2 regions of the Brevundimonas sp. GN22 genome follow, and region 2 is predicted to be linked to the other one. Evidence: predicted binding sites of a transcription regulator. Region 2 holds the regulator's gene; the other holds the start of a gene.
What was found. The regulator LexA, encoded in region 2, represses DNA repair genes until DNA is damaged. The targets are predictions, from matches to a motif close to ATGTTCNCNANNTGTTCT.

Region 1: a site for LexA is predicted at 8,950-8,967, ahead of recA (recombinase RecA). Genes of this name have one in related genera too.

The regions. Positions count from the first base shown of each region.
Region 1 is NZ_JSYD01000002.1:5,815-16,982, reverse strand. It holds gene OB03_RS00125 (DUF885 domain-containing protein) at 1-856, shown strand, start outside; gene OB03_RS00120 (DUF4189 domain-containing protein) at 892-1,488, opposite strand; gene OB03_RS00115 (DUF1176 domain-containing protein) at 1,586-2,701, opposite strand; gene OB03_RS00110 (NADP-dependent isocitrate dehydrogenase) at 2,859-4,082, shown strand; gene alaS (alanine--tRNA ligase) at 4,313-6,955, opposite strand; gene rraA (ribonuclease E activity regulator RraA) at 7,102-7,584, opposite strand; gene recA (recombinase RecA) at 7,761-8,840, opposite strand; gene OB03_RS00090 (GNAT family N-acetyltransferase) at 9,060-10,628, shown strand; gene OB03_RS00085 (NAD-dependent epimerase) at 10,643-11,168, opposite strand, start outside.
Region 2 is NZ_JSYD01000015.1:31,845-43,012, reverse strand. It holds gene OB03_RS02620 (trypsin-like serine peptidase) at 1-387, opposite strand, end outside; gene OB03_RS02615 (S9 family peptidase) at 458-2,650, shown strand; gene OB03_RS02610 (GNAT family N-acetyltransferase) at 2,650-3,210, shown strand; tRNA gene OB03_RS02605 (tRNA-Asp) at 3,401-3,477, shown strand; gene lexA (transcriptional repressor LexA) at 3,670-4,368, shown strand; gene OB03_RS02595 (ComEC/Rec2 family competence protein) at 4,362-6,422, opposite strand; gene gltX (glutamate--tRNA ligase) at 6,529-7,944, shown strand; gene gltA (citrate synthase) at 8,009-9,304, shown strand; gene OB03_RS02580 (hypothetical protein) at 9,397-9,561, shown strand; gene lpxB (lipid-A-disaccharide synthase) at 9,563-10,729, opposite strand; gene lpxI (UDP-2,3-diacylglucosamine diphosphatase) at 10,722-11,168, opposite strand, start outside.

The DNA.
Region 1 (11,168 bases), on a different contig from region 2:
ACTGGACGTAGTGCTCAAATCTCAGGGGTATACCCAGGGCACGGTCGGCGAGCGCGTCGATGCTCTGAACAAGGATCCGGCCCAACTCTTCCCGAACACCGACGAGGGCAAGGTCGAACTGCTGCAATGGCTGAATGACCAGATCAAACAGCTCGATCCGATGCTGCCGCAGTATTTCGGACGCCTGCCCAAGACCCACGTGGAGGTGCGCCGTGTGCCGGTATCGATCCAGTCCGGCGCACCGGGTGGCTATTATCAAGGCCCGCCGCTGGATGGTTCGCGTCCGGGTGTCTACTACATCAACCTGCGTGACAGCGGGAACTGGCCGCGCTTTGCCCTGCCGACCCTGACCTATCACGAGGCGTCGCCGGGTCACCACCTGCAGGTTGCCCTGCAACGCGAGGCGGGAGAGTTGCCGCAATGGCGCCGTGCAGGTGGCTTCTCGGCCTTCAACGAGGGCTGGGCGCTGTACGCCGAACAGGTGGCCGCCAATGACATGAACGCCTATGCCAGCTATCCCCTGGGCCGTGCGGGCTTCCTGATGTCCTATCTGTTCCGTGCTGTGCGTCTTGTGGTCGACACCGGCATGCACGCCAAGCAGTGGAGCCGCGAGGACGCCGTGGAATACATGGTCGCCTCAGGCGCCAAGCCGCGCGACGCCGCCAACAGCGAGATCAACCGCTACACCGTCTGGCCGGGCCAAGCCTGCGCCTACAAGGTCGGCCACACGGTCATCGCTCGCCTGCGTGCCGAAGCCGAAGCCAAGCCGGACTTCGACCTGCGCCAGTTCCACGACAAGGTGCTGCTCAGCGGCTCCATGCCGCTGGCCGTGCTGGAACAGCGCCTGCGCAGCTAAGAGCCTATAAGACGAGGGGAGAAATCTTTCGGCCCTTAATCTTGTCGGCCCAGCATTATCACTTCGCGTGTACGGTTTGTCGCCGAAGCACAGCGCGCGTCGTGAACGATCGTGCAGCCCGTGGCCTTGCCCTCACAGGCGCTGAGGGTCGCTGCGCGGGCCGCCCTCATATCGCGGCCGTACTCGAAGTAATAGTTATCGATCCCCTCAACAGAACCCCGCGCCACCGAAGCGCAACCGTTCAGCCAGGAATAAAGGATCTCGCACTTGGCATCTGGATTGGGCGGCGGTGCCATGCTCAATTCGCGATTATAGTCAGGCTGCTGGCACTTCGCGAGCGCCTGCCAGCCCGCATCCTCGGCGCGATAGCTGTGGCCGGTCCATGCGTAAATATCAAAGGTCTCGGTATTGATGGCAAAGCCGCCTACTCCGCTCACGCGCTCGCGAATACGGGGCGGCCCGCTAGGCGCTGCCGGTGCGTAACCACCTGAGGAAGGGTCAGGCCCGCACGTGGCGGAGCCTGCGGCGGTGCCAACAGGGCATTGCGTTTGGGCATGTGCATCGAGCGGATAGCTAATGATGAACAGAGCGGCAGCGGCAATGATCGTGGCCACATGGAGCAACATCTTCATATGAAACCTATGGGCTGAGGTTAGTTATCACGTCAAAAGCAACGGGATGCTTCTGTCCACAACGCCAGCGGGCTCGCTTTGTGCCACTGCGGGTGCCCTATTGAGCGGTACGCCAAGTCGAGGGCCAAATATCCCAGTGGATGCCGAGGCAGTCGCTCATATTGTCTTCCGACAGCAAAGCAAACTCGCGGCCCGTCCACGCCCATGATGCCATGCTGCCGCAATCGCCAACACCGCGGCCCTTGCCGAAGGCACCGATCGTATTGGTCTGGCTATCAAAGCTGCTGTTGACCAGACTGTCTAGCGGGCCGCGTGGCGTGGGAAACTCTAACGCACGCGCGCCGGACCCGTCATTGGCCGACAGGACATAGGCCTGCGAGAAATTATAGGCTCCGGCTCCGCACGGCAGTTCCCACAGTAGGGTATCGGTGCCGAGGCGGTGAACCGCCCAATCGTCCCGTCCAAATGACTTGTTCTCATACAGAGATGCACATTCGCGCGCGCGGGGCAGGGCCGTGACGTGTGGCGACAGGGTCTTGGGCAAATCCGTTTGGGACACAGGTGCAGCGACGCGGATACGCGGCGGCGTCGGTGCATCTGGCACGCTGCTGGCGGGGCGATCGCCTTTGCGGACCAAGGCTGTGGTGGTGCCAAGGCGCCCTTGACGCTCGTCGATCCACAAGAACGCAGCGGCCGCGCCGGTCAACGATACTGAAATCCGCTCGGCATTGGCCGACAGGGTCAGAGCCTGACCATTGGCCAGCGCCCTTAGCAATTGGTCTGACGGATTCTCAAATGTCAGAACATTCAAATCGGTATCCGGATCGCCCCAGACGCCGGCATAGTTCCGGCCATCGATGTCGAGTCGGGTTGGCACAGTCGGCGATTGCAGGGCCCAACTGTCGGCATAGACCCTAGGTCTGGCCTCCGGACCGGCTGCGAGTTTTACCAGGACAAAGCCGCCATTATCCTCGCCGGGACCGTAGGCGGCGCAGTTGTTGACGTTGTCGCAAATCGCCGTCCAATCGCGGAAGGCTTTGGTTTCACTCGATAAACCGGAAGACGTATCGCCCGCCGTATCGCGGGCGTTCTCTGCGGCGACCGCCACCGTTGTAATCGGCAGGGACGAAGTCGGCGCAGCCTCGTCCTCGTTACATCCTGTAAGGAGGGAGGCAGACGCCACCCCGATAGCAAGAATACGCGCGGTGAGCATGGGGGAAATCCTCGGGATGGCCCGTCGATAAACCGGAACGCCACCCTAGGGGCAGGTTGGCGGAACGCCAAATTCTTATGCCCTATTGCTTTGCGTCGGCGCTCTGGGGGGCTATATCGCCCCCAACGTAAACCTTTCTCAGAACAAGAGGCGAAGTATGGCCAAGATCAAGGTCGCCAATCCCATCGTGGACATCGACGGCGACGAAATGACCCGCATCATCTGGCAGATGATCAAGGACAAGCTCGTCTTCCCGTATCTGGATCTGGAACTGGACTACTACGATCTGGGTATGGAAAGCCGTGACGCTACGGACGACCAGATCACCATCGACGCTGCCAAGGCTATCCAGAAGCACGGCGTTGGCGTGAAGTGCGCAACCATCACGCCGGACGAAGCCCGCGTGAAGGAATTCGGCCTGAAGAAGATGTGGAAGTCGCCGAACGGCACGATCCGCAACATCCTCGGCGGCGTTGTCTTCCGCGAGCCGATCATCTGCTCGAACGTTCCGCGTCTGGTTCCGGGCTGGACCCAGCCGATCGTCGTGGGCCGTCACGCCTTCGGTGACCAGTACAAGGCTACCGACTTCCTGATGCCGGGTGCCGGCACCCTGTCGATCAAGTTCGTTGGCGACAACGGCGAAGTCATCGAGCACGAAGTCTACAAGGCTCCGGCTGCTGGCGTGGCCATGGCCATGTACAACCAAGACGAGTCGATCCGTGAGTTCGCTCACGCTTCGTTCGCTTATGGCCTGCAGCGTAACTATCCGGTCTACCTATCGACCAAGAACACCATCCTGAAAGCCTACGACGGCCGCTTCAAGGACATCTTCCAAGAAGTGTTCGACGCTCACTACGCCGAAGAGTTCAAGGCTCGCGGTCTGACCTACGAACACCGTCTGATCGACGACATGGTGGCTGCCGCCATGAAGTGGTCGGGTGGCTTCGTCTGGGCTTGTAAGAACTACGACGGTGACGTGCAGTCGGACGTCGTCGCCCAAGGCTTCGGCTCGCTGGGCCTGATGACCTCGGTCCTGATGACCCCGGATGGCAAGGTCATGGAAACCGAAGCCGCCCACGGCACGGTGACCCGTCACTACCGTCAGCACCAGAAGGGTGAAGCGACCTCGACCAACTCGATCGCTTCGATTTTCGCCTGGACCCGTGGTTTCAAGCACCGCGCTAAGCTGGACAACAACGCCGAGCTGGCCCAGTTCGCTGAAACCCTCGAGAAGGTCGTCGTCGACACCGTCGAGTCGGGCTTCATGACCAAGGACCTTGCCCTGCTGGTCGGCGACCAACAAGGCTGGCTGACCACCGAAGGTTTCTTGGACAAGGTCTCGGAAAACCTGCGCGCGGCTCTGCCGGGCATTGGTGAGTAATAGTCTTTTTGACTAAGAGTGAGCCCCGCCAGACGGTGTCTGGCGGGGCTTCTTTTTGCCCTAACGCTCGCCACGCGGTGGCTCGCTCCTTGAGGGCAAAAAGAAGTAGGTGAACTCTGCGCTCATGCAGCGAGGCCCCGAGGGCCGAGCGATAGCGCGCGACGAAGTCGCCCAAACAAAAAAGCCCGCCTCGGGTGAGGCGGGCTTTTCTGTAGGCTTGGAGCCGATGCTTAGATCTTGGCCTTGATGGTTGCGAGGCCTTCTTCGGCTTTGGAGGCGTCGGGTGCGCCGCCTTGGGCGAAGTCCGGCTTGCCGCCTGCGCCCTTGCCGCCCATGGCGATCACGGCGTCACGGGCGAAGTCGGCGGCGTTGTACTTGCCGACGAGGTCCGGTGTCAGGGTGACGGTGATGGCAGCCTTGCCATCGGTCACGCCGACCAGAGCCACGATGCCCGAGCCCAGTTGCTTCTTGAAGTCCTCGGCAACGCCGCGCAGGCCCTTGCCGTCCACGCCGTCAAGGACGCGGGCGATCACCTTCACACCGTTGATCTCTTCCGGAGCGGCCGAGGCACCGCCGCCGCCGAGGGCGAGTTGCTTTTTCAGTTCGGCAACCTGCTTCTCGAGCGACTTGACCGAGGCCTGTAGGTTTTCAACACGCGGTGCCACGTCGGTCGGCTGAACCTTGAAGTTCTGCGCCAGCGAGCGGGTGATGTTGGCCTGTTCCAGCAGGTACTGACGGGCGGCTTCGCCGGTCAGGGCCTCGATACGACGCACGCCAGCGGCCACGCCGCCTTCGGAGATGATCTTGAACAGGGCAATGTCGCCGGTGCGGGCGACGTGGGTCCCGCCGCACAGTTCGACCGAATAGGCCTTGCCGGCTTCGGTCAGCGAGTTGCCGAGCGCCAGCACGCGCACTTCGTCACCGTACTTCTCGCCGAACAGGGCGATAGCACCGGCGTCGATAGCCTCTTCAGGCGACATCAACTGGGTCGTGGCGGGCACGTTCTGGCGGATGACCGCATTCACCTCGTCTTCGATGCGGGCGATTTCCTCGTCGGTCACCGGCGCATTGTGGCTGAAGTCGAAGCGCAGACGCTCGTGGTCGACCATCTGGCCCTTCTGGGCGATGTGGGCACCCAGAACGTTCTTCAGCGCGGTGTGCAGCAGGTGTGCGCCCGAGTGGTTCGAACGGGTGGTCAGGCGCTCATCGGCATTGACGTACAACTCGACCTTGGTGCCGATCTTCAACTCGCCCGAGGTGACTTCGATCTGGTGGGCGTACAGGTCGCCGCCTGCGTGCTTTTGCACGTCCAGAACGCGGCCTTCGCCACCAGCCCATTTTACCGAGCCCTTGTCGCCGTTCTGGCCGCCGCCTTCGCCGTAGAAGGGGGTCTGGTCGAACAGGACTTCGACGATGTCGCCAGCCGAAGCGGCTTCAACGCGAGCGCCTTCGGCCACGATGGCAACCACGGCACCTTCGCCGTCGGTGTTGTCATAGCCGGTGAAGGTGGTGGCACCCAGTTGGTCACGGATGGCCAGCCATTCGCCAGCATTGGCGGTTTGGCCCGAGCCCTTCCAGTTGGCCTTGCCGCGTTGGCGCTGCTCGGCCATTTCGGCCTCGAAGCCGTCATTGTCGACCGACAGGCCACGGCGGCGTGCTTCGTCCTGCGTCAGGTCGAGCGGGAAGCCGTAGGTGTCATACAGGGTGAAGGCCGTGTGACCCGAGATGATGCCGCCCTCGGACAGGTCCTTGGTGGCTTCGTCCAGCAGGCCCATGCCGCGACCAAGGGTGGTGCGGAAACGGATTTCTTCCTGCTTCATCGTGTCTTCGATGAAGGCCTGTGCGCGGCCCAGTTCCGGATAGGCTTCGCCCATCTCGGTGACCAGTGCCGGAACCAGACGGTGCATCAGCGGATCTTGCGCACCCAGCAGGTGGGCGTGGCGCATGGCGCGGCGCATGATGCGGCGCAGGACGTAGCCACGGCCTTCGTTCGACGGCGTCACACCGTCGGCGATCAGGAACGACGACGAGCGCAGGTGGTCGGCGATTACGCGGTGGCTGGCTTGCAGCGCACCTTCGGCCTTGGTGTTGGTCGCGTCTTCCGAAGCGGCGATCAGGTGGCGGAACAGATCGACTTCATAGTTGGAGTGCACGCCCTGCAGCACAGCCGCGATACGCTCCAGACCCATGCCGGTGTCGACCGACTTCTTGGGCAGTTCGCGAACGATCTCGTCGTTCTCCTTCTCGAACTGCATGAAGACGTTGTTCCAGATCTCGACGAAGCGGTCGCCGTCCTCTTCCGGCGAACCCGGAGGGCCGCCCCAGATGTGCTCGCCGTGGTCGTAGAAGATTTCGGTGCACGGACCGCACGGACCGTTGTCGCCCATGGCCCAGAAGTTGTCGGCGGTCGGGATACGGATGATCTTGTCGTCCGAGAAGCCCGTCACCTTCTTCCAGATGTTAAAGGCTTCGTCGTCGGTGTGATAAACCGTGACCAGCAGCTTTTGCGGGTCCAGACCGAACTCCTTGGTCAGCAGACCCCACGCGCTCTCGATGGCGTGGTCTTTGAAGTAGTCGCCGAACGAGAAGTTGCCCAGCATTTCAAAGAAGGTGTGGTGACGCGCGGTGTAGCCAACGTTGTCCAGATCGTTGTGCTTGCCGCCGGCGCGGACGCACTTTTGCGACGAAGTGGCGCGCGGATACGGCGGCACGGCAGCACCGGTGAAGTAGTCCTTGAACGGGACCATGCCGGCGTTGACGAAAAGCAGGGTCGGGTCGTTCTGCGGCACCAGCGGTGCGGAGTGCACCTTCTCGTGGCCGTCGTTGCCGAAGTAATCGAGGAAGGTAGAACGTATCTGCTTCAGGCTGGTCATGATCTGTCGGACTGTTCGGTGTGTCGGGTGGGCAGCGCAGCCGGAGGGCCGCACCGCAAAAATAATGTCAGGGCGTCATATAGGGTTTTTGAGGCGAGTGCATCACCCCCGAACCCTCAAGACTCATGGCGAATTCGGAACGGCGCTCAGACCAGTCGGTCTGCGGAGACAATGACGCCGTCCGCGTCCGCATAAATCCAGTCATCAGGACGGAATATGACGCCGCCGAAACTGGTCGGGATGTCCTGCTCGCCGATGCCGTCACGGTCCGAGCGGAGGGGGCAGGTGCCGATGGCTTTTACGCCCACGTCCATGGTGTCGATGACGGTGCTGTCGCGGATGGCAGCGTTGACGATGATGCCCGCCCAGCCATTGTCGATGGCCAGTTTGGCCAGATTATCACCCACGAGTGCGCGCTTGAGCGAGCTGCCACCGTTGACCACGAGCACCGCGCCGCGTCCGGGACCTTCGAGGGTAGAGCGCACCAGCGCATTATCATCAAGAACGCTGAGGGTCCGGATCGGGCCACAGAAGGCGGTAATCTTGCCAAAGCTACGGAAGGCCGTGGTGCAGACCTTCACCTTGTCGGGGTGGGCATCACACAGGTCGGCAGTGGCGAAGGCAGTCATCGCAGGCTCTCATCATCGGGAAGGAGTTTTGACCCTGCCGCTTTCAATCGGTCAGGGAAAGGGCCGAGCCCTTTAGACGGGCAAAAAAAGAGGCCCACCCGATGAACGGGTGGGCCTTCTCCACCCCGCCCCCGACGGGGTCGGTAGGCGGGTCGCCGGGGGAGGGCGGAGATGCTTTAGCCTTCGAGGTCCTGACCTTCGTCCGGTTCCGGAGTGCCCAGAAGCTCGTCGGCAATCTTGTTGGTGGAGGCGCGAACAGCCTTTTCGATGGCCAGTGCCATATCCGGATTGTTCTTCAGGAACTCCTTGGCGTTCTCGCGGCCCTGACCGATGCGGGTCGAGTCATAGGAGAACCAGGAGCCCGACTTCTCGACGATGCCTGCCTTCACGCCCAGATCGATGATCTCGCCGATCTTGGAGATGCCTTCGCCGTACATGATGTCGAAGATAACCTCACGGAACGGCGGGGCCACCTTGTTCTTCACGACCTTCACGCGAGTGGTGTTGCCGACCACTTCGTCGCGGTTCTTGATCGCGCCGGTGCGGCGGATGTCGAGGCGCACCGAAGCGTAGAACTTCAGAGCGTTACCGCCCGTGGTGGTTTCGGGCGAGCCGTACATCACGCCGATCTTGTGACGGATCTGGTTGATGAACAGCACGATGCATTTCGACTTGTTGATCGACGCCGTCAGCTTGCGCAGGGCTTGCGACATCAGACGGGCTTGCAGGCCCGGCAGGCTGTCGCCCATCTCGCCCTCGATTTCGGCGCGCGGGGTCAGGGCGGCGACAGAGTCGATCACCACGATGTCCACGGCACCCGAGCGGACGAGGGTGTCGACGATTTCCAGAGCCTGTTCACCGGTGTCCGGCTGCGAGACGAGCAGGTCGTCCAGGTTCACACCCAGCTTCTGGGCATAGACCGGATCAAGCGCGTGTTCGGCGTCCACGAAGGCAGCCACACCGCCCTTTTTCTGGATTTCTGCGACCGTGTGCAGAGCCAGAGTGGTTTTACCCGAGGATTCGGGACCGAAAACTTCGATCACGCGGCCCACCGGCAGACCGCCGATGCCCAGAGCCATATCGAGGCCCAGAGAACCGGTCGACACGCTGTCGATCTCGGTCACCTGACCTGCCTTGCCCAGTTTCATGACCGAGCCCTTGCCGAATGCGCGGTCGATCTGTGCGATCGCTGCCTCAAGGGCGCGTTGTTTATCGGAGTCTGCCTTAGCCACTAATTTCAATGCCGCCTGTGTCATTGGTTTGATCTCTCCCATGCCATGATTCATGGCATTTTTCCCGTAGGACGTTGGGAGAGACCCGCCAGGACCCGCTCCCTCGATGACGTGATTAGTACACGGTTTGTTCTGGTTCACAAGATGTTCTCATTTGAAATGTGGAACAGCGCTCGTTTCATGCGTCCGATAATGACGCAGGGTGTCTCGCCACCTTTGCCACGGACAGGCGTTTAGTGCCGTATGAGCACTGAAAATCTGCCGCCCGTCGATCCTTCCAAACCCGCCCTCCTGACGCTCCGAAACGCGAGAATGGCCGATGTTGCGGCCATCAGCGCGCTGGTCGGGCGCGTCTACAAAGACGACATTCCCTACACCGCCGGCATGCTACGCGGTCAGATCGCCATCTATCCGGATGGCCAGCTGGTGGTGGAATACGAGGGCGAGATCGTCGGCTATGCGGCCAGCTTCCGCATCGACGAAGCTTCGGCCATGCGCGCCCATACCTGGGAAGATATCACTGGCGGGGGCTATGCCTCGCGGCACGATCCGAACGGAGACTGGCTGTATGGTATGGAGGTCTGTGTCGATCCCACCCGTCGCCGACTGCGGATCGGCCAGCGCCTGTACGATGCCCGACGCGAGTTGTGCGAGGTCCAGAACCTGAAGGGGATTGTCTTCGGTGGACGCCTGCCCGGGCTGTCGCGGCGCAAGTCGGCCTATCCGGATCCGAAGGACTATCTGGACGCTGTTACGGCGCGTAAGATGAATGATCCTGTCGTGGCCTTCCATATCCGGTCCGGCTTTGAGCCGATCGGTGTGCTGCGCGGCTATCTGTCCACCGATAAGCAGTCGATGGGCCACGCCTCACACATGGTGTGGCGCAACCCCTACTTCATCGAAGATACGGGTAAGGGCGCGGCCTTCACCACCAAGGAAGCTGTTCGCGTCGCCACCGTCCAGTTGCAGATGCGCAAGGTCGAAAGCTTTGACGAGTTCATGGCCAATATCGAATATTTCGTCGATGTGGTGGCCGACTATCGGGCCGACTTCGTAGTCTTCCCCGAGCTCATCACGCTTCAGCTCTTGTCGCTAGAGCCCAAGAAGCTGACGCCGGTGGAATCCATCGAGCATCTGACCCGGTATACGCCGCGCTTTGTGGAGGCCATGCGCAAGCTGGCTGTCAGCTATAATGTGAACATTATCGGCGGCTCGCACCCGACCCGTACCGATGACGGCGACATCCAGAACGTGGCCTATGTGTTCCTGCGCGATGGTTCGGTGCACGAACAGGAAAAGCTGCATCCCACGCCGAACGAACGTCACTGGTGGAATATCAAAGGCGGCGACCGGGTCCATGCCATCCCGACGGACTGCGGCCCTATCGGAGTGATGATTTGCTACGATTCCGAGTTCCCCGAGATCGCACGCCGCATGGTGGACGAGGGGGCGCGCATCCTGTTTGTGCCCTTCTGCACGGACAACCGTCAGGGCTATCTGCGGGTGCGCTACTGTGGTCAGGCACGGGCCATCGAGAACCAGTGCTACGTCGTGCTGGCGGGCAATGTCGGCAACCTGCCCAATGTCGAGAATATGGACATCCAGTACGCCCAGTCCTGCATCCTGACGCCCTGCGATTTCCCGTTTGCGCGGGACGGTATTGCCGCCGAGGCGACCGAGAACGTCGAGACGGTGACGGTGGCCGACCTCGATCTGTCCGATCTGGCGTGGGCGCGGGCGCAAGGCACGGTCAAGAACCTGCGCGACCGCCGCTTTGACCTGTACAAGACGGTGTGGACCGACGGGGGCTGAGCCTCTTGGGCCGGTCAGTTTTCGCGGTAGAAGTTGCAATACCAGTCAACGAACCGGCCCACGCCCTCTTCGACTGGCGTTGAGGGCGCATAGCCGATAGCCGCCAGAGTGGCCGAAACGTCTGCTTCGGTGTTGACCACGTCCCCCTCCTGCATCGGCATCAGGTTCAGCTTGGCTTTGCGGCCCAGCTTTTCTTCCAGCACCTCGATGTATCGCATAAGCGGGACCGGCTGACCTGCGCCGAGGTTCAGAATGCGCCACGGGGCAACGCCGCTGGTCGACGGATCGGGAGCGGTGGCATCCCATGCCGGATTGACCGTCGCGGGCTGGTCCAGTGCCGCGACAATGCCCGTCACGATGTCATCCACATAGGTGAAGTCGCGGCTCATACGGCCCTCGCCGTACACGTCGATCGGCTCGTCCTTGAGGATGGCGCGGGTAAATTTGAATAGCGCCATGTCCGGTCGGCCCCACGGACCGTACACGGTGAAAAACCGCAGGCCCGTCAGGGGGATACCGAACAGATGGGCGTAGGAATGC
Region 2 (11,168 bases):
GGCAAACGCCTCCGGCGCTTCGATCTCGATGACAGCGACGTCCTGATCCGGATGCTTGGTCCACAGGGGCGTGCCGTCTTCCGCGCGGATCGGGAACTCCTGAGGGGCGTAGCGCCAATTCCCGTCCGCCTCGGCCACCCGCCATCCTGCACGCGCCTGGGCGTTGGGCATGACACTGAACACGTGATCAGCCGTGACCAAGACCACACGAGGAGAGCCGTCAGGGCGCGGTGCCTCGATCAGAAATCCCGTCCCGACTTTGCGTCGCCCCCCGCCAATCGACTGGTCGATCTGGATCGTCGCGCTGATCAGGCCGAGGGTCATGTCCCACTCGGCAGCAGGCGACTGGGCAACGGGCGGTTCGGGGGGATATGCGTCGAGGACCATGATCGACATTTGACCTTATGACGCGACCGGCACAAGGTCCGTTTCACAAGTTCACTGGGAGGCAGGGTCTATGAATCGCCGCGAGCTACTCGCTACCACCGTCGCCGGCCTTGTGGCCGCGACACCTGCCCTCGCCTACCCGTCGATTACCCAGACTACCGGAGCCCGAATGCCTCGCCCTGTACCGCCCGTTGCCAAGAAAGTCCCTGTCACCATCGAACAGCTGGGTCGCACCCGCACCGATGAATATCAGTGGATGAAGGACGACAACTGGCAGGCCGTTCTGCGTGATCCGAAACTGATCAAACAGGACGTCAAAGAGCATCTCAACGAAGAGAGCGCCTATCGCGAAGCCATGATGGCCTCGACCACCACGCTTCAGGCCCAGATGTTCGAGGAGATGAAGGGCCGCATCAAGGAAGACGACGCCTCGGTCCCGTCCGCTGATGGTCCGTGGGAATACTACACCCGCTATAATGTGGGTGATCAGCACCCACTGTACTGCCGCCGCCCGCGTGGCCGCACCGACGGCGAAGAAATCCTGCTGGACGCCAACAAACTGGCCGAGGGCAAGGCCTATTCCGAAGTCGGCGATACCGAGGTCAGCCCAGATCACAGCCTGTTCGCCTATTCCGAGGATGCCCAAGGCTCCGAAGTCTACAAAATCTACGTGAAGGACCTCGCTACCGGTCAGGTCCTGCCGGATGTCATCGACTCCGCAACGGGCGACTTCACCTTCTCGCCGGACAGCCAGTGGATCTTCTGGACCAATCGCAACGACAACGGCCGTCCTGACAAGATTTTCCGCCGACCGGCCAAAGGCGGAGAAACGACCCTCGTTTATGAGGAAGAGGACGAGGGCATGTTCCTCGGCTTCGGCCGTACTTCGGACGATGCCTTCATGCTGGTGACAATCGCCAATCAGGAAACTTCAGAATCGCGTCTGATCCCGGGCACCAACCCCACCGCAACGCCGGTGGTCGTAGAGCCGCGCGTAGAGGCCCGCCTCTATTCGATGGATCACTGGGGCGACCGCTGGGTAATCCGTACCAACGCTGACGACGCCATCGACTTCAAAATCGTCGAAGCCCCGACAAACGCCCCCGCCAAGGCCAACTGGACGGACCTCGTTCCCCATACGCCGGGTCGGTACATCGAAGGCTTCTCGCTGACGAAGGACTTTGTCTCGCGTCAGGAACGCTCGGACGCCAACACCAGGATCGTCATTCGCGACCGCGCGGGTTCAGAGCACGAGATCGCCGTGGACGAGCCGGCCTACAGCCTGTCGCTGGCAGGCGCGTCGGAATTCGACACTACGGTTATCCGCTACACCTACAATTCCATGTCCACGCCGACCTCGGTTTACGACTATGACCAGAAGACCCGCGAGCGCACCCTGCGCAAGGTTCAGGAAGTGCCGTCGGGTCATAACCCCGCCGATTACATCGTCGAACGCCTGAACGCTCCGGCTGCCGACGGAGAACTGGTCCCCGTCTCCATCCTGCGCCACAAGGACACGCCCGCGGACGGCAGCGCGCCTGTGCTGCTGTACGGCTATGGCTCCTACGGTATGTCGATGCCTGCGGGCTTCTCGACCAACCGTCTGTCGTTGGTGGATCGCGGCTTCATCTATGCCATCGCCCACATTCGCGGTGGTGCGGACAAGGGCTGGAACTGGTTCCTGAACGCCCGCCGCTTCACCAAGAAGAACACCTTCACCGACTTCATCGCGGCCGCCGATCACCTGATCGACAAAGACTATGCCCGCGCAGGCCACATCGTGGCCGAGGGCCGCTCGGCTGGTGGTCTGCTGATGGGGGCCGTCACCAATATGCGCCCCGAACTGTGGGCAGGCATCATCGGCGGCGTACCGTTCGTGGACCTGATCAACACCATGAGCGACACCTCCCTGCCCCTCACCCCGCCGGAATGGCCGGAATGGGGTAATCCCCTCGAGGACGCCGAAGCTTACGACTACATGTGGTCGTACAGCCCATACGATCAGATTTCGGCCAAGGCGTACCCCGCGGTACTGGCGACCGGCGGTCTGTCCGACCCCCGCGTGACCTATTGGGAACCGCAGAAATGGGTCGCCCGTCTGCGCGACCACACCACCTCGACCAATCCCGTCCTGCTGAAGATCAATATGGAGGCGGGCCACTTCGCCTCGTCGGGTCGCTTCGACTATCTGAAGGATATCGCGCTGGATTACGCCTTCGCGATCTGGGCCGTGAACAAGGGCTGGGAAAAAGACTTCGCCTGATGCCTGAGTTCATTATTCGTGAGGCGGTGGAAGATGACTTCCTCGCCATCACGCAAATCTATGCCAGATGGGTCAACGAAGCCTGCGGCACTTTCGAATTGGTGCCCCCGACCGAAAACGAGATGAAAGCCCGCTTTGCCTATGTGCGGGCGCTGGGCATGCCCTATCTGGTTGCCGAGAAAGACGGTCAGGTCATGGGCTATGCCTATGCCGGTCCGTTCCGCGCCCGCGAGGCCTATCGTTACATGGCCGAGGATTCGATTTATCTCGATCCGGAAGCCAAGGGCATGGGCGTCGGCGGCGCTCTTCTCGACCGACTGATTCACGAATGCGAAGGAAAAGGCGTCCGCCAGATGGTCGCGGTCATCGGCGATTCCGAAAATGAGTCGTCAATCGCGCTGCATCGCTCACGGGGATTCGCGGATTCCGGCCGATTCACATCTGCTGGATGGAAGTTGGACGGATGGCGCGACGTTATTTTCATGCAGCTCTCACTCGGGGCCGGAGACACCACGCCGCCGGATGGGCCAGCGCTTCTGCTCAGTGACAAGGGACGATAAAGGCCGGATTTGCGGGCTTTTGCGGGGGCGGCAACGTCCCCGTCTTCGTATCTAACAAGGTTCTGAATTCGCTATCCATTTCGCAAATTGCCGTATTTTTTCAGGGCTCTGCATTTTTTCCGTTGACCCGAAACGAAGCCCCACCTAAACACCACCTCGTTCCCGCCGGACAAGGCGCGAACGGGACCAAGCGGGTGTAGCTCAGTTGGTTAGAGTGCCGGCCTGTCACGCCGGAGGTCGCGGGTTCGAGCCCCGTCACTCGCGCCACTCCCCTTCTTTAAGAAGTACGGAGTGGCGCATACCGCTCTTGGTCCGAAACGCTTTCCTGAAAATTGAAACAAACCGCCCAGCGCCCTCGTGCGCCTGTTGTTGTTTCAAGCTGGCGTTAGTTGACTTTTAACCAGAACACTTACAGAACATTCGGCAACGGTTCACGCCTTGTTCTGAAAGCGCTCTGACATGCTCACCAAGAAGCAGCACGAACTCCTGATGTTCATCCACGAACGCATCAAGGAAACCGGCGTGTCGCCTTCTTTCGACGAGATGAAGGAAGCGCTGGATCTGGCATCGAAGTCGGGCATCCACCGCCTGATCACCGCTCTTGAGGAACGTGGCTTCATTCGCCGACTGGCGCACCGCGCCCGCGCTCTCGAAGTTGTCAAAATGCCGGAACAGGCCACGGCTGCTGCACCCGCCAAGGGCCGCGCACCGTTCAAGCCTGATGTCATCGAAGGTGGCGGCCAGAACCGCGCCGTGCCTCAAGCGGCGAACGACGTGCGCGAACTGCCGCTGCTGGGCAAGATCGCCGCCGGTACGCCGATTGCCGCTATTCAGCACGAACAGGACCGCTTTTTCGTTCCCGAATCCATGCTGGGCTCCGGAGAGCACTACCTGCTGGAGATCGAGGGCGATTCCATGATCGAAGCGGGCATCTTCGATGGCGACACCGTCGTCATTAAACGCACCAACAACGCCAACAACGGCGAAATCGTCGTCGCTCTGGTCGAAGGCGAAGAGGCTACCCTCAAGCGTCTGCGCCGCAAGGGTCAGTCGATTGCGCTGGAACCGGCCAACCGCGCCTATGAGACCCGCATCTTCGGTCCGGATCAGGTCGAGGTTCAGGGCAAGCTGGTGGGCCTGCTGCGCCGCTATCACTGATAGTCGGGGTCGCCCCAGCGTGACCAAGGCCTGACCCCGCGCGTGTCCCGCACCCATTTGGCACGCCAACCCGAGGGGTCGCGCCAAAGTTGGACGGCTCCGCCTTCAGCGAAGTCATGACCGTCCAGCACCAGACGATTGCTACAGGCCGCAGGTAAATCCGCCACGACCGACCTGACGGCAACGACTTCCGCGGCCATGCACATAGCCTCCAGCTTGTCGGTTGCCGGCACCGCCCTTCCCCACCACAGCGCTATAGGGGCGATGCCTTCGGATTGGTGACAATGCGTTCTCCCGCAAGTCCAGTCGGACTTGTCGCGCTGCTGAACTTCCAAATTCCATCGCTGCGCCCAGATCTGCGATGCGAATGCCCTGACAGGACGAAAAACTGTCGCCTGCTGGCCTTCAACCCATGCGGCATTGGTGGCGGCCTCGCCTATCCAGATCGATGGAGGTTCAGGTCGCGGCCACAACAAAACCGCGCATGCCATGGGTAGTCCAAGCAGTCGCAGCCATCCGCGCCATAGGCACATGAACAGAACGCCGATGAAGGCGACCGGAAGGGCTATAGCGGGTGCACTGGCCATGGTCTGAACAGCTCCGGGCAAGGAGGCAGCCCAATGCCCGACCGCCAACATGGCCTCCACGCCCACGCCTGCAACCCAGAGGAACGGTCCGCCAAGCCCGAATGGCTCCAACACCGCACCCAAGGCCAGCGCCGGAAGCATGATCAAATCCGCCAACGGCGCGCTGGCCATATTCGCAACCAGTCCATAGACGCTGGTGCGGTTGAAGTGATGCATCACGAAAGGCCCCGTCGCGAGCCCCGCCACCAGGCTTGCTGCGATCGCTGTGCCACCCCACGAAAGTGCCCGTTGGAGCGCGGCTATCGGCCATGGCGTGTTGATCTCGCGTATCCGTCTTGGCCAAATCTCGGCTAGCGCCACCAGAGCAGCCGTTGCTGCAAACGACATTTGGAAGCCGGGCGTGATCACCGCTTCGGGTTGCAACAAGAGAACGACGAAAGCGGCCGTCGCCAGCGCCCGCATGCTGATGGCTTTTCTGTTCAGCAGAATGGCACCGAAGGCAATCGCTGCTGTCACCGCCGCCCTTTCGGCCGGAGCCGGTGCACCGGACAGCAACAGATAGGCCCCGACCGCCAGCAAGCCCGCCACGGCTGCAATCTTCTTTCCGGACGCCCTTAACGCCAGCCACGGCACCAGAGCCACCAGCAGGCGTATCAGGAAGAATACAAATCCCCCAACCACCGCCATGTGCAGGCCCGAGATCGACAGGATGTGCGCCAGTCCCGAATCCCGCATCGCCTGGAGGTCGTCTGCACCGATCCAAGTCTCGTGGCCCGTGACCATTGCGGCGGCAATGCCGCCTCTTTGTTCGCCCAGCCGCGCTACCAACCTTTCGGCCAACGCGAACCGGATCGCATTGATGCGCATTTCCTGCCGCACTGCGTAGGGTGGCTCGGCAAGATCGGCAGATCGCGCCTCCGTCAGACCGAACAATACGCCGCCCATACTCTCGAACCATGCCCCTCGCCCGAAGTCGTAGCTGCCCGGACTGGCCGGGGCGGGCGGAGGGTTCAAAAGCCCGAATATCGTCACCGCCTCACCCGGTCGCGGGGGCTCGCCTTTGACAGTGGCGCGGACGCGATGCGGAACCTGCTCTGGCTCCAGTCCGCGAATCCGAACCGGTGCCAGAATCACGCGATGACCTCTCGCCCCCGGAGAATCGACATCGATTACATACGCTTCGACCAAAGTCGGTTTGCCCATAGACGGCGCAATGGGCGCAGCAACTGCATCGGAACGCGCCTTGCCCGTGGCTAGTCCTCCAGCCATGCAGGCGAGCATGAGCAACGGCAAAGTTACCGATCTGGCCGCACCTCGGACACGCGAAAATCCCCACGTTAAAAGGCTTAGGGCCGCAAATATAAGCAGCGGCCAAAGGGGTGGCTCTGTCCGAAACCAGAAATAACTGGCACAACCTGCACCAAAGCAGACGGCGCTCCACAGTGGCCAGCGGTCACTTTGGGCCATCCATTCGTGCTTAAGGAGAGAACGGAAACCGTCGATCAACTTTACCGTAAGGCTTCGTTTTGTCGCTGACGAGCGTATAAGGGCGGCCGAATTGGACTCATTGCCTATGACCTCCCCATCTTCGACTGTTGTCACCCGCTTTGCCCCCTCGCCGACAGGCTACCTGCATATCGGCGGCGCGAGAACCGCGTTATTCAATTGGTTGTACGCCAAGGGCCACGGCGGCAAATTCCTGATCCGTATTGAAGACACCGACCGCGAGCGCTCGACCGACGAAGCGGTAAAGGCCATTTTCGATGGTCTGGACTGGCTGAACCTCCACGCCGATGAAGAACCGGTCTATCAGTTCTCGCGCGCTGACCGTCACCGCGAGGTAGTCCAGCAACTGCTCGACACCGGTCACGCCTATCGCGACTACCTTTCCGCTGAAGAAACCGGGGCTCTGCGCGATCAGGCCAAGGCCGAGGGCAAGGACTTCGTATCGCCGTGGCGCGACCGTGAGCCGACCGACGCCGAAGCGGGTAACCCCTTCACGGTTCGCTTCCGTCGCCCGCTGGGACAGTCAGTCATTGTCGATGATGCTGTTCAGGGAACGGTTCGCTGGGAATCTTCGGCCCTGGATGATCTGGTTATTCTGCGCTCGGATGGTGCTCCGACCTACAACCTTGCCGTGGTTGTCGATGACCACGATATGGGCGTGACGCACGTTATTCGCGGTGATGACCACCTGAACAACGCTGCGCGTCAGGGCCTGATTTATGATGCTCTGGGCTGGACGCGCCCAACGTTTGCCCACATCCCGCTGATTCACGGTCCTGACGGTGCCAAGCTGTCCAAGCGTCACGGCGCACAGGCTGTCCACGAATATGCCGAGATGGGCTACCTGCCCGAAGCTATGCGTAACTACCTGGCGCGCCTCGGCTGGGCTCATGGCGATGATGAATTGTTTGACGACGAACAGGCCAAGACCTGGTTCGACTTCGGCGGCATCAACAAGGCTCCGGCGCGTCTGGACTTCGACAAGCTGGCGCACGTCAACGCCCACTGGATTCGCCAGGCCGACGATCAGCGATTGGCTGATCTGACCACTGGCGTGCTGGCCTCGCGGGGCCAGACCCTTGATGCAGCGGCACGCGAAAAACTGCTGCGCGTCATTCCCTTGATCAAGGACCGGGCCAAGATGGTTCCGGAACTGGCTGATCAGGCTCAATTCGCCCTTCTGGTGAACCCAATCGCGCTAAACGAGAAAAGCCGTGGTTTGCTGCAAGGCGAAAACCTCGACCGCCTTTCACGACTTCGTGAATTCCTGACCGAAATTCAGGGTTGGTCAGTAGAAAACCTTGAAGCTTCGCTTAAACTTTTTGCTGAAAAAGAAGGCGTAGGCTTCGGTAAAATCGGGCCTTTTGCGCGCGCCGCTTTGACGGGCGGCGTTCCAGCTCCAGATATTGCAAAAATTCTGGTCGCTATCGGCCGCGACGAAAGTCTCCAGCGCTTGGATGATGCGCTGCAACAGACTAAGTAACACACCAACCAACACAAGGCCGTCCGCCTCCCCGCGCCCGGTCCAAGTATAACAAGGGGCCCAGATGACTGAACAAGCTAAACCTGCCGCCACTCTTACCCTCGGCGACAAGAGCATCGACCTCCCCGTTCTGGCCGGTTCGACCGGTCCGGACGTCATCGACATTCGCAAGCTGTATGCGGGCACCGGTGCTTTCACCTTCGACCCGGGCTTCACCTCGACCGCTTCGTGCGAGTCGGCTCTGACCTATATCGACGGCGACGCTGGCGTGCTGCTGCACCGCGGCTATCCGATTGACCAACTGGCCTCGGAATCGAACTTCCTGGAAGTTTGCCACCTGCTGCTCAAGGGTGAGCTGCCGAACGCTGCCGAATACGAAGCGTTCAAGGAAACCGTCACCCGCCACACCATGCTGCACGCGCAGTTTGACCGCTTCTTTGAGGGCTTCCGTCGCGACGCCCACCCGATGGCGATCATGGTTGGTACCGTCGGCGCTCTGTCGGCATTCTACCACGACAGCCTGGACATCCATGATCCGGTTCAGCGCGACATCTCGGCCATCCGTCTGATCGCCAAGATGCCGACCATCGCTGCCCGTGCTTATAAGTACCACGTCGGCCAGCCGTTCATCTCGCCGCGCAACGACCTGTCGTACGCCGAAAACTTCCTGCGTATGTGCTTCGCCGTTCCGGCTGAAGACTATCAGGTCGACCCGCGTCTGGTCCGCGCCATGGACCGCATCTTCACCCTGCACGCCGACCACGAGCAAAACGCCTCGACCTCGACCGTCCGTCTGGCCGGTTCGTCGGGCGCAAACCCGTTCGCTTGTATCGCAGCGGGCATCGCCTGCCTGTGGGGCCCGTCGCACGGTGGCGCGAACGAAGAAGCCCTGAACATGCTGAAGGAAATCGGTACCCCGGACCGTATTCCTGAGTTCATCCAAGGCGTTAAGGATCGTAAGTACAAGCTCATGGGCTTCGGCCACCGCGTGTACAAGAACTACGACCCGCGCGCGAAGGTCATGCAGCAGTCGGCATACGAAGTGCTGGAAGCGACCGGCCGTGCAAACGACCCGCTGTTCCTCGTTGCCAAGGAACTGGAAAAGGTCGCCCTGTCGGACGAGTACTTCACCTCGCGCAAGCTGTTCCCGAACGTAGACTTCTACTCGGGTATCACCCTGTCGGCGATGGGCTTCCCAACCACCATGTTCACCGTCCTGTTCGCTCTGGCCCGCACCGTCGGCTGGATCTCGCAGTGGCAGGAAATGATGGCCGATCCGACCCAGAAAATCGGTCGTCCGCGTCAGCTGTACACCGGCCCGACGCAGCGCGATTACGTTCCGATCGACAAGCGCGGCTAATCGATCCGAACAGATCAAATGGAAAACGCCGGGGTTTTGCCCCGGCGTTTTTCTTTGTCTGCGGTCATGGTCCAACTGTGTTAAAGGGCGACATGACAAACGAAAACACCCAGAACGAGACGCCGATCCAACGCGCCCTGCGCCAAAAGCAGGAAGCCATCGCGGCGCGCGAGCAAGCACCGCGTGGCGGCGCTTTCCAACGCGAACAGAACAAACGTATTGGTGCGGGTAAATCTCGCCCGTGGATGACGAAGTAAGTCAGACCTTACGGTCGGCTAGAACCTTTAGGACTGCATCCGCGGCGATGTCCGAAGGATGCGGTCCACCCCCGCCCAGCGCCTCGAGCGCCTCGAGTTGGGCCTTGGCCTGCGCCCCTGCCAAATCTGGGTTGGCCAACCTCTCCACCACAGCCTTGGTCAGGTTTTCGGGCGTCGCATCATGCTGGATGAACTCTGGCGCGACTTCACGATCAGCGGCGATGTTCAGCATGGTGATATATTTGGCCGTCACCAGACGCTTCATCAGCGCATAGGACAGGTTGTCGATGCGGTAGGCGATCACCATTGGGGTGCCAGCCATGCCGATCTCGCTTGAGACCGTGCCGCTGGTAGCCAAGGCGAGATTGGCCGCCTTCATGGCCGCGTACTTCTCGTCTTCTTGAACCAGATGTGCGCGGAAGGGCCAAGCCGCCACGCGGCCTGCTACATCGTCAGCTACAGTGCCCGCCGCAATCACGGCAACCTGCAAGCCCGGTATCTGGGATTTGACGCGCTTGACCGTCTCTTCATAGACGGACGTCATGCGTTCGATCTCGCTAGGGCGGCTCCCTGGCAGGACGAGCAATAAAGGTGCATCAGCCGCAATGCCCCGCTTGGCACGGAAGGCGTCGCCATCAGCACCGCTCATGTCGATGTGCAAAGCGGACGATCCAACCACAGTGGTCGGCAAGCCTTCGCGCTCGAACCACGGCGCGTCGATGGTGTAAAGCGCGAGCAGGTGATCGACCGCACTGGCCAGCACCTTAGCGCGCTTCGGTCGCGACGCCCAAACCTGAGGTCCGACGTATTTGATCAGGGTGATTTCCGGAGCCACCTTACGAACGGCCTTGGCCACGCGGATGGTGAAGCCCCACGAATCGATCAAAACGATTGCCTGCGGTCGTTCACGCAGGACAAATGCGACCGTTTCGTCGATACGCTTCTTCACGCGCCCGTAGGCTTTGATGCCGTCGATCCATCCAAGGATCGAGAGCTCCGCAATGTCGAAAGGGCTTTTAATCCCCTCGGCCGCCATACGGGGCCCTCCGACGCCAACCAGCGTCAGATCGGTTCCCACGCGCTCCTTCAGCGACTTGGCTAGGCCTGCGCCCAGCGCATCGCCGGAAGCCTCGGCGGCGATCAGCATGATTTTGGTTGGCTCAGACACGCTCGCCTCCGGCAATGCCCCATACGAACATTCCTAGGCGATCCGCAGTCTGGCGCGTCGCATCGATGTCCATGATGATCAGCCGGCCCTCATATCCGCCGATGCCGGCAAGGCCGGCCTGGGCAGCCAGCTCAACCGTGCGAGGACCGATGACAGGCATATCGACACGGATGTCCTGGATGGGCTTGGGTGCCTTGGCCAGCGCGCCCTTGCGGGTCGCTGGTGTCCCGCGCAAATCTTGCGGCAGAGCTGCGACGCGGGTCAGCATCAGGTCAGTGCCCTCTTGAGCTTCGACAGCCAACACGAGGCCGTCAGCTACAACGGCGCCCTGACCGATATCAAGTTCACCTGATTTTTCAGCGACATGGATAGCTTTTCTCAGGTCCGACATCTGCTCCGGAGTAGGGCTTACCGATCCCAGCGCGCCGGCGGAGAGCAT